2 regions of the Kribbella sp. NPDC003505 genome follow, and region 2 is predicted to be linked to the other one. Evidence: riboswitches for the same ligand, from Rfam matches in the RefSeq annotation. Region 2 holds a riboswitch; the other holds the start of a gene.
The links. Region 2 has a riboswitch for cobalamin ahead of cobN (cobaltochelatase subunit CobN). Riboswitches for the same ligand answer to the same signal wherever they lie in the genome.
Positions count from the first base shown of each region.

Region 1: it holds a riboswitch for cobalamin, as region 2 does, so the genes downstream of both, ABZX12_RS31815 (ribonucleoside-diphosphate reductase subunit alpha) here and cobN (cobaltochelatase subunit CobN) in region 2, are expected to answer to the same signal.

Region 1 covers NZ_JBEXNA010000011.1:89,082-96,083, forward strand. Annotated here, with positions in the region: gene ABZX12_RS31815 (ribonucleoside-diphosphate reductase subunit alpha) at 1-2,056, opposite strand, end outside; cobalamin riboswitch at 2,189-2,357, opposite strand; gene ABZX12_RS31820 (DinB family protein) at 2,418-2,999, opposite strand; gene ABZX12_RS31825 (Fic family protein) at 3,069-4,334, opposite strand; gene ABZX12_RS31830 (class I SAM-dependent methyltransferase) at 4,423-5,244, shown strand; gene ABZX12_RS31835 (class I SAM-dependent methyltransferase) at 5,241-5,867, shown strand; gene ABZX12_RS31840 (hypothetical protein) at 5,854-6,048, opposite strand; gene ABZX12_RS31845 (3-methyladenine DNA glycosylase) at 6,086-6,934, opposite strand; gene ABZX12_RS31850 (GNAT family N-acetyltransferase) at 6,931-7,002, opposite strand, start outside.
Region 2 covers NZ_JBEXNA010000002.1:366,983-373,984, reverse strand. Annotated here, with positions in the region: gene surE (5'/3'-nucleotidase SurE) at 1-493, opposite strand, end outside; gene cobN (cobaltochelatase subunit CobN) at 506-4,201, opposite strand; cobalamin riboswitch at 4,234-4,362, opposite strand; gene ABZX12_RS06165 (hypothetical protein) at 4,502-4,846, shown strand; gene ABZX12_RS06160 (DUF3500 domain-containing protein) at 4,850-5,818, opposite strand; gene ABZX12_RS06155 (phosphoglycerate mutase family protein) at 5,809-6,489, opposite strand; gene ABZX12_RS06150 (cobalamin biosynthesis protein) at 6,480-7,002, opposite strand, start outside.

The DNA of each region.
Region 1 (7,002 bases), on a different contig from region 2:
TCGAGGCCTCGATCGCGTGGTAGCTGATCTGTTCCATCGACCGGTCGGCAAACTCGACCGCCGCGTCCGAGGCGTACGGAATGCGCAGCGTGAACAGGGCGTCGGCGAATCCCATCAGACCGAGGCCGACCGGGCGGTGCCGCTGGTTGGCGCGCTCCGCTTCCGGGGTGGTGTAGAAGTTCACGTCGATGACGTTGTCGAGCATCCGCACCGCGGTCTTCACGGTGTCCCGCAGCAGGTCGGCGTCGAGCCCGTCCTCGGTGAGATGAGCGACCAGGTTGACCGAGCCGAGGTTGCAGACCGCGGTCTCGTCGACAGTGGTGTTGAGGGTGATCTCGGTGCACAGGTTCGACGAGTGGACGACGCCGTCGTGCTGCTGTGGCGAGCGCAGGTTGCAGGCGTCCTTGAAGGTGATCCACGGGTGCCCGGTCTCGAACAGCACGGTCAGCATCCGCCGCCACAGGTCGACCGCCTTGACCCGCTTGAACACCCGGATCTCGCCGCGGTCCGCGGCCTCCTCGTAGCGCACGTAGGCCGCGGCGAACGCCGCGCCGTACAGATCGTGCAGGTCCGGCACCTCGTCCGGCGAGAACAACGTCCACTCGCCGCCGGCCTCGACCCGCTGCATGAACAGATCCGGCACCCAGTTGGCCGTGTTCATGTCATGCGTCCGCCGCCGCTCGTCCCCGGTGTTCTTCCGCAGCTCGAGAAACTCCTCGACATCGATGTGCCACGTCTCCAGATACGCACACACCGCGCCCTTGCGCCGGCCACCCTGATTGACCGCGACAGCGGTGTCGTTCGCGACCTTCAGGAACGGGACGACGCCCTGGGACTCGCCGTTGGTGCCGCGGATGTGGGCGCCGATGCCGCGGACCGGAGTCCAGTCGTTGCCGAGGCCGCCGGAGTACTTCGCGAGGAGGGCGTTGTTGCGGATGCCGGTGAAGATGCCGGACAGGTCGTCGTCAACCGTGGTGAGGAAGCAGGACGACAACTGGGGCCGGGTAGTGCCGGAGTTGAACAGGGTCGGCGTGGAAGACATGAAGCGGAACGAGCTGAGCAGTTCGTAGAACTCGATTGCCCGCGCTTCGCGGTCGTCCTCGCGCAGCGCCATCCCCATCGCGACCCGGAGGAAGAACGCCTGCGGCAGCTCGTACCGCACCTTGCCGAGGTGCAGCAGGTACCGGTCGTACAGGGTCTGCAGGCTGAGGAAGGTGAAGGTCAGATCGGCGTCGGGCCTGATCGCCGCCGCGAGCCGCTCGAGGTCGAAGCGACCGAGCTCGGGGTCGAGCTGCCCGGCGTCGATGCCCACCTGGAGGTAGCGCGGGAAGTAGTCGGCGTACGCGGTGGTCATGTCGGCCTGGCTGGCTTGGCGGGGCTCGCCGTGGACGCGGCCGAGCGCCTCGCGGCGGATCTGGTCGAGCAGCAGGCGGGACGCGGCGTAGCTGTACTGCGGCTCGGTCTCGACAGACGCCCGGGCGGCCATCACGAGGGCGAGCTCGACCTCGTGCTCGGCGATGCCGTCGTAGCAGGCGCCGAGCGTCTCGTTCAGGATCTTCTCGGGGTCGACGGCGTCGAGTCCGGCGGCGGCCTCGGCGACAACCACCCGGAGCCGGTCGACATCCAGCGTGGTCCGGCTGCCGTCGGCCGCGCGGACGGTGAGCGGCGGCGGCTCGGTGACCCCCGCCGCGTCGGCGGGAGTCCGGGCCTTGGTCCGCTCCTCGCGATACAGGACGTAGGCGCGGGCGACCTGGTGCTCGCCGGCGCGCATCAACGCCAGCTCGACCTGGTCCTGGATGTCTTCGACCTGCACGCTGCGGGCGCTCGCGCCGCGGCTGGTCAGGGCGGTGACAACCCGGCCGGTCAGGTCGGTCACCAGATCGCGGACCCGGTGCGTGGCGCCGGCGTCGGAGCCCTCGACGGCGAGGAAGGCCTTGGTCATGGCGACGGAGATCTTGGTGGCGTCGAACGGCGTGCTGCTGCCGTCGCGGCGGACCACGGTGAGCTCCGTCCGGAGGTCTGCGGTGGCCGCAGCCGATGAGGAAGCAATGGTCACAGGTGTGTGCTCCAGGAGAGTTCGAAGACCCGGGACCACGCGAGCGGACGCACGACAGGACCGGCAGCACCGGCCGGGAACACTGCCGTCACGCCCTGCGACCCACCCGCGAGATCTCGGACCGCGTGCACCGGCGGTGCACGCGCCGGTGGCAGGTATCCGGACTCGCGGGCACCGTGCGACAGCGTGTCCGCTCACCGTTGCGGGGCAGCTCCGGATTTGCACCGGATTCCCCTGTTGCCTCGAGACGATCAACATCTTGTGGTGTTGCTCGCCTCGAACCACCAGCAGTAGTGATGCTAGGCGGAGCTCGCTAGATCTTGTGGTAGCGCCACGCCGCGTGTCGCACATGTTGTGGTTCTCACGCCGCGACCGCGTAGAGGTCCTGCAGAGTCATGATCTCGGAGCCGTGATGGATCAGCTCACGGTTCAGCCGGAGGACGACGTGGCCGAACGGCTCGGACGCGTCCAGCTCGTTCGCCTGGCTGAGGCCGACGGTCATCGCCTCGTCCTCGTCGAGGGCGGCGATCGCGTCCTGCCAGGCCTCGACCCAGTAGGTCAGCCAGGCCACCGCGTCCCGGGCGTTGCCGTGCAGGGTGATGTCGTCACGCCCCTGCCGGCGCTCGCCGAACGTCCACTCCCACCGCTCGAAGAACATCTCGGTCAGGTGCGCGATCAGCCACGCGATCGTCCGCGGCCCGCGATGGTCCGGCTCGGCCGGCCATTGCGCCACCCACTCGCCGGAGCCGAGCGCGCGAAACTGACCCGCGTAATGCCGCCGGACGACGGTGAGCGCCGCACTGCTCGGTCGCCAGAAGTACTGCTCGTCGGTCAGTTGGGCGAGTCGTCCGGACAGCACCATCCAGCTGAAGCCGAGCTGTCCGCGGACCATCGCCATCGCCGACGGCCGGTGCAGGATGTCCCAGTCGAACGCCTCCGGCATCACAACTCCCCTGTACGATCGAACATGTGTTCGAATTCTTGCTCGATCGCGACCGGAAAGTCAAACCACCTAGTGTGTCGGTCCTGGCCTCGACGGGACCGGTCTGCTAGGCCGCTCGATCCGGGTGTCCGCGGCTGGGCTCGCGAACCGGCGCTCCAGCAGCGTGAAGGCGTCGATCAGCTCCGGCGCCTCGTAGACGCGGTTGCGGCGCCCGTCCGTGATCTCGCGCAGGATGCCCGCTTCGACCAGCCGGGCCAGGCCCTGGTTCGCGGCCTGTTGCGAGCGGTCGATGAGCTGGGCCGCGGCGGCGAGCGTCAGGACGGGCGCGGCCGGCAGCGCCTCGATCAGCAACTCGGCCGCGGAGCCGGCCCGCACCGGGGCCGCACGCTCCCGCCAGGCAGCTTTCAGGTCGGCGGCGGTCTGCTCGAAGCGCGCGGCCTCGGCGGTCGCGTGCGTGCAGGCGGTCGCGAACATCCGCAACCACGGGTTCGCGGCCGCGCGGGCCTTCGCGGTCGTCGCGCGTCCGACGTACCGGAATGCGGTCAGGGTGTCGACGTACTCGGCGGCGTGCGTGGCGAGTGCGAGCGAGACCGGCGGCACGGTGCGCGTGACCAGCCCGTCGGCGCGCAGGATCAGGTGGATCAGCGCGCGGCCGGTGCGGCCGTTACCGTCGGCGAACGGGTGGATCGTCTCGAACTGCGCGTGCGCGATCGCGGTCTTGGCCAGCACCGGCAGCGACGACTCGCGCACGAACGTCATCAGGTCCGCGAGCAGGTCCGGGATCAGCTGAGCCGGCGGCGGCACGTAGTACGCCTCGGCGGGGGAGCGGCCGCCGATCCAGTTCTGCAGGTAGCGGATCTCGCCGCCGTACTCCGGGTTCGGCGAGTGCGCCATCAGCCGGCGATGCGCCTCGAGCAGGTGGTCGACCTCGAGTTTGTCGCCGGCCTGGACGGACTCGGTCACCCACGTCATCGCGTCCACCGCACCGAGGACCTCCTCGGCGGTGACGTCGTGCACGCGGTCCCGCAGTACGTCGGCCTTCAGCAGCCGGCGCGCACCGACGACAAGGCCTTCGATGTGCGACGACCCGACTGCCTCGGCGCGCAGCAGCAGTCGCGCAAGCGCCTCGCTGTTGGTCAGCACGGCGGCGGTCGCGTCGAGGCGAGCGAGGTCGCCGGCGGCGTCCTCGAGCAGCGCCAGGACGTCGTCGCTCAGGTCGAACTCGCGCCCGGCCAGCGGATCCGGGAAGTACAGCTCGTACGACCCGCCCAGGCGCTCCGCCCGGGTGAACCCGTCGGGGTGCCCGGGCCAGCGGTGCAACTCGACCCGGGCCATACCCTTATTCAAGCTTATCTGCAAACCTTGAACAAGGGCTGTGGAAGACCAACCTCGACTGGACCCCGGTGTGGGCACACTTCTGCCTGTGACCCTGGACGCGCAGACGCAACGGATGGTGGCCGCCAACGAGGCCGACTGGAACGCTCGTGCCCCGCTGCACGCGGCGAGCGATTTCTACGACCGGCCCGCGGAGTTCTGGTTCGCGGACTACGAGTGGGAGGATCTCGGCCCGCTCGACGGCCGCGGCGTCCTGCACCTGCAGTGCCATCTGGGCACCGAGACGATCGAGTTCGCGCGCCGGGGTGCGCGCACCAGCGGACTCGACCTGTCGGAGAAGTCGCTCGAAGCGGCCCGGGAGATCGCGCGCGAAGCCGGCGTCGAGGTCGACTACGTGCACGCCGACGTGTACGACGCCGTGCGCGCGCTCGATGGCCGGCAGTTCGACATCGTGTACACCGGCAAGGGCGCGCTGTGCTACCTGCCCGACCTGAAGCAGTGGGCCGAGGTGGTCCGCGATCTGCTCAAGCCCGGCGGCGTCCTCTACATCGTCGAGTTCCATCCGCTGCTCAACGCGCTCCGCGAGGTCTCGCTCCCGGGCGAGTCCGACGAGTTGGTGCTCCGGGCCGACTACCTGGAGGGGCGCGGCCCGATCGCGCACGACTCCACCGTCACCTACACCGGTGACGAGGTGCCCGGCCGCCAGACCAGCTACGAGTGGCGGCACGGCCTCGGCGAGATCGTCACCACGCTCGCCTCCACAGGCTTTCAGGTCACCGGGTTGCGCGAGTCCGACGTCCTGCCCTGGCCCCGCTGGGCGGCGATGCGGCAGACCCCGGACGGCTGGTGGCGCCTGCCGGACGATGCGCCCCGCATCCCACTGTTCTTCGCGCTGAAGGCGATCCGATGAGCCGCGCGGACCGTGAACAGGACCTGATCGCCTACTACACCGGAGAGATCCAGGCCCGCGTCGGCCGGGAGCTGCCCGAGCCGCGAGTCGCCCGCCGTACGGCGTACCTCGACCAGCTCCGCGCCGAAGGCCGCGACACCGTGCTCGAGCTCGGCTGCGGCCCCGGCCGCGACGGCGAGGCGATCGCGGCGGCCGGTTTCACCTACACCGGCGTCGACCTGTCGCCGGCGAGCGTCGAGGCCTGCCGCGAGCTCGGCCTGCACGCGGAGGCCGCGTCGGTCCTCGACCTGCCGTTCGGCGACGCGACGTTCGACGCCGGCTGGACGATGAGCACCTTGCTGCACGTGGCGGACGAGGATCTCGATCAGGCGCTGCGGGAGATTGTCCGGGTGCTCCGTCCGGGCGCGCCGCTGGCCATCGGCCTCTGGGGCGACGTCAGCGGCAGCGAACACGTCTGGGACGACGGCACAGGCTACGGGCCCGGCCGCTTCTTCAGCATCCGCAGCGACGAAGGGATGCAGGAGGTCCTCGGCCGGCACGGCGCGCTGGAGCAGTGGACCACCTGGAACGACGGCGGCGCCATGCACTACCAATGGGCAGTGCTCCGGGTCAGCGCTTCCTAGGCCCGCGGATCGCGACGTACAGCAAGGAGACGCCGAACGCCGCGACGATCGGCCCGACGGTGGCCCAGAGGGTGCTGCCGGTCATCGAGCTGCCTTTGAGGTAGCCGAGGCCTTGGAACGTCCAGACGCCGCCGATCGCGATGAGGAGAGCGGCGAGCGCGATGGCGACGATCTTTCCCATGCAGTGAGGCTAGCCGAGCAGGTCGTCTGCAGTGAGGCTAGCCGAGCAGGTCGTCGCACAGGTCGACGAGTTGCCGGCGGAGCGGGCGGGCGCGGTCGGCGAAGCCTCGCTGGGCGGCCGTGTACTCCGCTTTGCCGTCAGGCGTCTCGATGCGCACGGGCGAGTAGCCGAGCGGCTGGAGGTCGTACGGCGAGGCGCGCATGTCCAGCGTGCGGATGTCGCGGGCCAGCTCGAAGCACGACAGCACGAGCGAACTCGGGGTGAACGGCATCAGCTTGCACGCCCACTTGTAAAGGTCCATGTTGGCGTGCAGGCACCCGCCCTGTTCCAGCGCCGGCTGCGACTCGCGGCTGGGCTGCAACGTGTTCAGCGGGCGCGCCGAGTCGGTGAAGAAGCGGAACGCGTCGAAGTGCGAGCAGCCGATCTTGTGCGATTCGACCACCTGATCGGTGCCCTCGGCCCCCAACCGCAGCGGCCAGGACGCATGCCGTACGTCGGGGGTGCGGTACACCATCGCCCACTCGTGCAGGCCGAAGCAGCCGAACTGGGGCTGGCGGTCGAGCGTGGACGCGAGCAGTTTGCGGATCCACCTGATGCTGTCCGCGCGGCGTTCGATCTCGGCCGGATCGAGCGACGCCGTCCCGTCGACGACGACGTACCCCCGGCGATCGCCATAAGCAGCAGCCTGTTCCAGCCGCACGCCCGGCCCCGGGTGCCAGACCCGCAACTGGTTGGGACGGGTCGGGTAGTAGGTGAAGAGGAAATCCTCGACGGGATGTGCTTCGCGGCGCGTCCGGCGTTCCAGGTGACCGGCCAGCAGGACGTCGACGCGCGCGGTGTGCTCCTCGGCGTACGACGTCCACTCGGCCAGTGTCAGCGTGGTCATAGGTCCAGGGCGAAGGCGTACAGATCGACGCCTGGGATGGGAGCCCAGTCACGCTCCGGGAGGCGGAC
Region 2 (7,002 bases):
TGATCGTCAGCACCGTCCCGCCCGGCTCGTCCGCGATCCAGCCGAGCGCCTCACCGGCGATCGTCGCCGCGGTCGGCCAGTGCGCCGGGTCCTCGGAGTCGATGCTGACGGCGACCGCCGACGTACCGGTCTCGGCCGCGGTCAGCGCCGCCGCGACGGTGCCCGAGTGGAAGATCGACACGCCGATGTTCAGCCCGCGGTTGATACCCGACAGCACCAGGTCCGGCACCGGCCCGAACGAACCGGCCTGCGCCATCGTCACCGCCTGCGCCGGGGTGCCCTCGATGCCGATGAACGTGACGCCGTCGTCCACGTCGGAAGCGGTCCGGACCGGCCGCCCGACCATCCCGGCGCGGGCCGATCCGACGCCGCTCTCGTCGAGCATCGGGGCCACCACGAGTACGTCGTACCCGAGCTCGGCGATCGCCGGCGCGAGCGCCCGGATGCCTGGTGCGCGGTAACCGTCGTCGTTCGTGATCAGGACTCGCGGCATGTCTCTACCCAATCAGGCGCGGTCCTCGATGTCACCTTCCGTCTCAAGGACTGCGTTGCGTAGCGTCTCGAGCGCCTCCGCCGACGGCTCCGCCCACAGACCGCGCTGGGCGGCCTCGAGAAGGCGCTCCGCGATGCCGTGCCGCGCCCACGGGTTCGACGTCCGGAAGAACTCGGCCATCTCCGCATCGGCGACGTACTGCGTGGTCAGCGACTCGTACATCCAGTCGTCGACCACACCCGCGGTCGCGTCGTACCCGAACAGGTAGTCGACCGTCGCGGCCATCTCGAACGCGCCCTTGTACCCGTGCCGCCGCATCGCGGCCATCCACCGCGGGTTCACCACGCGGGCCCGGAAGACCCGCTTGGCCTCCTCCTCGAGCGTCCGGGTCTTCACCTGTGCGGGGACCGCGGAGTCGCCGACGTACGCCTTCGGGTTGGCGCCGGTGAGGTGCCGGACCATCGCGATCATGCCGCCGTGGTACTGGAAGTAGTCGTCGGAGTCCATGATGTCGTGCTCGCGGGTGTCCGCGTTCTTCGCCGCCACCTGGATCCGGGCGTAGGCGCGCTCCATCGAGCCGCGGGCCTCGGCGCCGTCCAGGTCCTTGCCGTACGCGTACCCGCCCCACACCGCGTACACCTCGGCCAGCTCGGCGTCGGTGCGCCAGTTCCGGGCGTCGACGAGCGGGAGCAGGCCGGCGCCGTACGACCCGGGCTTGGAGCCGAACACGCGGGCCGTCGCCTGCCGTACGTCGTTGCCGGCCGCAACGTCGGTGTCCACGTGCGCCTTGAGGAAGTTGTCCGCCGGCGACTCGTCGAGGGCGGCGACCGTACGGACCGCCTCGTCGAGCAGCGCGACGACATGCGGGAAGGCGTCCCGGAAGAAGCCGGAGATCCGGATCGTCACGTCGATCCGCGGGCGGCCGAGCTCCTCCGGGCCGACCACCTCGAAACTCGTGACGCGGCGGGAGGCGTCGTCCCAGACCGGCCGGCAGCCGAGCAGCCAGAGCACCTCGGCGAGGTCGTCGCCCTGCGTGCGCATCGCCGACGTACCCCAGACGGTGAGGCCCACGGACCGCGGCCATTCCCCGGTCTCGGCCCGGTGTCGCGCCAGCAGCGAGTCGGCGAGCGCGACTCCGACGTCCCAGGCGTTCCGGCTCGGGATCGCCTTCGGGTCCACCGCGTAGAAGTTGCGTCCGGTCGGCAGCACGTTGACGAGCCCGCGAGTGGGCGACCCCGAAGGACCGGCCTCCACGAACCGCCCGTCCAAAGCCCGCAGCACGTTCCCCAGCTCGTCCGGCGTCCGAGCGAGCCGCGGCACAACTTCGGTCGCCGCAAAGGTCAGCGACGCCTCGACCTCGGGACAGTCCCGGGCCAGCACCTCGGCGACCACCACCGGAACCTTCGTCGCGTCCCAGCTCAATGTCTCCATCCCGAGTACCAGCTTCCGGGCCACAGCCTCCAGGATGTCGACGCCGTCGGCCCCGGTCACCGCCGGCAGGTCCGCGAGGGTGGCCAGATCGGTCAGGTCGGCCGCCGGCCCCGGGTTGGCCAGCAACTCGGCCTCGTCCACCCCGAACGCCGTCCCCAGAGCAGCCCGCAGCCCAGGAATCGAGTACGACCCGCCCCACAGCTGCCGAGCCCGCAGTACGGCGAGCACCAGGTTGACCCGCGCCTCACCCACCGGCGCACCACCCAGCACATGCAGCCCGTCGCGGATCTGCACGTCCTTGATCTCGCACAGATACCCGTCCAGATGCAGGACGAACTCGTCGAAGTCGTCGTCCTCCGGCTTCTCCGCGGTGTGCAGGTCGTGGTGCAGCTGCGCCGCCTGGATCAGCGTCCAGATCTGCGCCCGCAGCGTCGGCACCTTCTCCGGGTCGAGCGCCTGCACCGTCGCGTACTCGTCGAGCAGGTACTCCAGCTTCGCCATGTCGCCGTACGTCTCGGCCCGCGCCATCGGCGGCACCAGGTGGTCGACGACCGTCGCGTGCGCCCGCCGCTTCGCCTGCGTGCCCTCGCCGGGGTCGTTGACGATGAACGGGTAGATCATCGGCAGGTTCCCGAGCACGGCGTCCGGCGCGCAGTCGGCCGCCATCCCGATGCCCTTGCCCGGCAGCCATTCCAGCGTGCCGTGCTTGCCCAGATGGACGACGGCCTGCGCACCGAAACCGCCGTCGCCGGGTGATGCCTCCAGCCAGCGGTACGCCGCGAGGTAGTGGTGCGACGGCGCCATGTCCGGGTCGTGGTAGATCGCCACCGGGTTCTCGCCGAAGCCGCGCGGCGGCTGGATCATCAGCACGACGTTCCCGAACCGCAACGCCGCCAGCGCGATCGCCGGCTCGTCGCCGGACGTGTCGACGTACAACTCCCCCGGCGCCTCGCCCCACGCCTCGGTCATTGCCGTCCGCAACGACTCCGGGATCCGCCCGAACCAGCGGGCATAGGTGGACAGCGGAACCTTGGCGACCGCGTTGGCCAGCTGCTCGTCGGTCAGCCAGTCGACGTCGTGACCGCCGGCGGCGATCAACTGGTGGATCAGGCCGTCGCCCTCCAGTTGGCTGACGTCGAGGTCGCCCAGGTCGTACCCGGCCTCCTGCAGCCGGCCCAGCAGCACGACCGCCGACGCCGGCGTGTCCAGACCGACCGCGTTCCCGATCCGGGCGTGCTTGGTCGGGTACGACGACAGCACCAGCGCGATCCGCTTCTCGGCCGCCGGAACGTGCCGCAGCCGGGCGTGCGCGACCGCGATCCCGGCCAGCCGCGCGCACCGCTCCGGGTCCGGCGCGTACCGGGCCAGCCCGTCGGCGTCGTACGACTTGAACGAGAACGGGATCGTGATCAACCGCCCGTCGAACTCCGGGATCGCCACCTGCGTCGCCGCGTCCAGCGGGCTGACGGCCGCGTCGCTGTCCACCCACTGCTCGCGGGTCGAGGTCAGCGCGAGGCCCTGGAGCAACGGGATGTCGAGCGACGCCAGCGCGCCGGCGTCCCACGCGTCGTCCGCACCACCCGCGCTCGCGTTCGCCGCGGCGGATCCGCCGGCCGCGAGCAGCGTCGTCACGAGGACGTCGCACTTGCGCAGCAACGCGAACAACCCGGCGTTGTCGGGCGACGTCGGGTCGAGCCCGCGCAGCGTCCCGCAGTACACGGGCAGCGGCTGGGCGCCGGCCTCGTCGACCGCGGCCGCGAGCGCATCGACGAAGGCGGTGTTCCCGGAGATCTCGTGCGCCCGGTAGTACACGATGCCGACGACCGGGCGGTCGTCCTCGACGTACGTCCCCCGGACGCCGTACGCCGGAAGCGCGCGCGGCGGCTCGAACTCGTCGCCGGTCAGCAGCAGCGTGTCCCGCAGGAAGCCGGCCAGGTTGCGGAGGTTGTCCGCGCCGCCCTCGCGAAGGTAGGCCAGCGCCTCGGTGACCGCACCGGCCGGCACAGTCGACAGCGACATCAGCTCCGCGTCCGGCGCGGCCTCACCGCTGACCACCACCGTGGGCTTCCCCGAGGCGAGCACCGCGTCGAGCCCGTCCTCCCACGCCCGCCGCCCGCCCAGCAGCCGCACCACAACCACATCAGCGGCGCCGAGCAGCGGACCCAGTTCGGTGAGCCCCAGCCTGGCCGGGTTGGCGACCTTCCAGCCGGCACCCGCCTCAGCTGCGGCCAGCAGATCGGTGTCAGCGGTCGAAAGCAGCAGAAGATTCGCAGCCACGAGCACAGTCCTTCCCGGGATGTCCACGTCCCGACCGGAGGTACGACGGCGGCAGTTCCTGACTCCCCCCAGAACGCGGGGTCACAGTGGCGGGACCGTCCCGGACTCACACCGGGTTCCTGCAGATGCCGTCGAATGACGCCGCGACTCTATCCGACCCAGCTCGGTCTGTGGGTCTGAGAGGATGCGGTCCAGATCACCTCGCGAAAGCGGCCACCGATGACCTCCTGGCGTAACACTGCCTCTGCCGAGGCACAGCAAACGCTCGACGACCTGTTCGACACCGCCGTCCGACTGGCGGTGGAGCACCTGGTCAAGCGCGGCGGCTTTCTGCCGTTCGCCGTCAGCGCGGCAGACGGTGAGCCGATCTCGATCGAGATGCTCGGCGAGAAGGCCGACGCACGCCGGACGATCGACTTGCTCTGGGACAGTCTGCGGGCGAGGCGGGACGATCTGGTGGCGGCTGCGGTGGTCGCGGATGTGCGGCTCGGCGGCGATGGGTGGCCCGACGGCATTCAGGTGGAGGCCGAGCACCGGGACGGGATCGTGTTGAGCATCGTCGCGCCGTACCGTCGGCGGCGCCTTCGGCGCGACGTTGAACTCGAGGAGTTCGGTCTCGCCGAAGGTCAGCGCCGGCTTTGGTGAGCTCTATCTGTGCATCGCGTAGTGGGCGGCCAGGAGGTCGGTGCCCCAGTCGTTGCGGAAGTCACGCCAGACGGAGTGGATGTGGTTGGCGTTGTCCTGGGTGTTGTCGTACTCGGCGAGGAACGTCGGGCCGGCGATCGAGTAGTAGTGGCGGTGGCCGGAGCCGGGCTGGGTTTCGCCGGCCCAGGCGAACGTCAGGCGCTCGATGCCGTGCTGGGTGATGTCCTGCCAGGTCTGCAGCCCGATCGGCCCGGCGGCGCGGCCGACGTACTGCCCGATCAGGAGGCTGAGGAGCTGGCGCTGATCCTCGGTCATGTCGCCGTACGCGAGGCCCCGGTGCAGGAGTGACGGGTCGGCCACCGGGTCGTGGCGGGTCAGGATGTCGTCGGGCGCGTCCGGTGAGACCAGCGCGACGTCCAGCTGCCCCGGCTCCAGCGCGTGCAGCAGCTGGAAGCCCAGGTCCTGCTCCGCGGCCAGGAACCGCCGCCCGGCCTGCGGTCCGGTGAGGACCTCGGCCGGGTTCGAGCCGAGGAACTGCGGTGTGAACGCGACCGCTCCGTCGACGAGCGTGACGTGCAGTGCCAGGTGGTGCCCGTTCAGCCGCCAGGCCCACGGGTCGGTGCCGTTCGGGTCACCGAGCACGCGCAGGAAGTACCGGTCGGCGACCGTCGCCCCTTCCCATTCCCCCGACGGCGGCAGGTCCGGCAGGCCGCGGACGATGACCTCGGCGTCCAGAACCGCCCAGACGTCGGCCGTACCGCGCTCGCTGCACCCGGTCGCGACCAGCCGCTCCACGAGCTTCTGCTGCGCCGGCGTCAGCTCGGTCAGGGCAAGGCCCGGCACAGGTCCCGGCAGGTACGTCCACTGCTGGTGGTCCGGGGTGTCGAAGGGTGCGCGGATCTTGTCGAGCTGAGCCGGCGTGAGGCTCGCCAGCAGCTCGAGAACCGTGTCCCGCGTCTGCGCTACAACCATGCCGATCGCTCCCGTTCCGTCGGTTCGTAGGTGGTCCACTGTTCGAACGGCCGGTCCAGCTTGTACCGGAAATCGGGCTGCCGCAGCAGGACGCGTGTTTCGGCGTTCCCCGGGTTCCGCAGCGACTCGAAGAACCGCACGGACCAATGGAACCACCGCATGCAGAACAGCCGCATGGTCAGGCCGTGCGAGACCAGCAGCACGTTGCGCGGGGCGTCCGAGCTCTCGAAGTCGCGGTGCATGGTCTCCAGGAACGTCGACACCCGGTCGTACACGTCCGACCCCGACTCACCGTGGGTGAACCGGTAGAAGAAGTGCCCGAACGAGTCGCGGAGCTTCTCCTGCCGCTCGATGTCCTCGGTGTCCTGCAGGTTCGCCCAGTCCTGCTCCCGCAGCCGCGGCTCCTCCCGCGGCAGCTCGATCAGGTCGTCCAGCCCGAGCGAGTCCAGCGTCTGCCGGGCGCGCAGGTACGGCGAGACGTACACGCGGACCGGCTCGTTCTCGAACAGCTCCCGCAGCTCCCGCCCCGCTTTGGCGGCCTGTTCATGGCCAACCGGGGTCAACGGGACCGCATGGTCGGGGGTCCGCTCGTAGACCGTCTTGTCCAGGTTCGCCTCGGACTCGCCGTGCCGGATCAACGCGATCCGCACCGGCCGGCGGCTCAGATCCATCGCTTCCCCTTCCCGAGGACGGCCGCCACCCCCACGGCGGCGATCCCGACCCGCCGCGCGAGTTCCGCCGTACGGCGCACGTCGGCGACCGTCGGCGCCGGGCCGTCACCCAGTGTGCCGCGATCCTCCTGGTAGCTGCCGTAGCTGTTCGTACCGCCCAGCGTGAGACCGAGCGCTCCGGCGAACGCGGCCTCGACCGGCCCGGCGTTCGGGCTCGGATGCTTCGGCGCGTCCCGGCGCCACACGGCGACGGTTTCGCGGGGGCGGCCGGATGCGAGCCCGGTCAGCAGCGCGCAGACCCGCGCCGGCAACAGGTTGACGAGGTCATCCAGCCGCGCCGACGCCCAGCCGAAGTCCTCGTACCTGGGTGAGCGATACCCGACCATCGCGTCCAACGTGTTCACAGCCCGATACCCGAGCAGACCGGGTACCCCCAGCAACCCGCCCCACAGCAGCGGCGCCACGCAAGCGTCGGAGGTGTTCTCCGCGACCGACTCCACCGTCGCGCGGGCC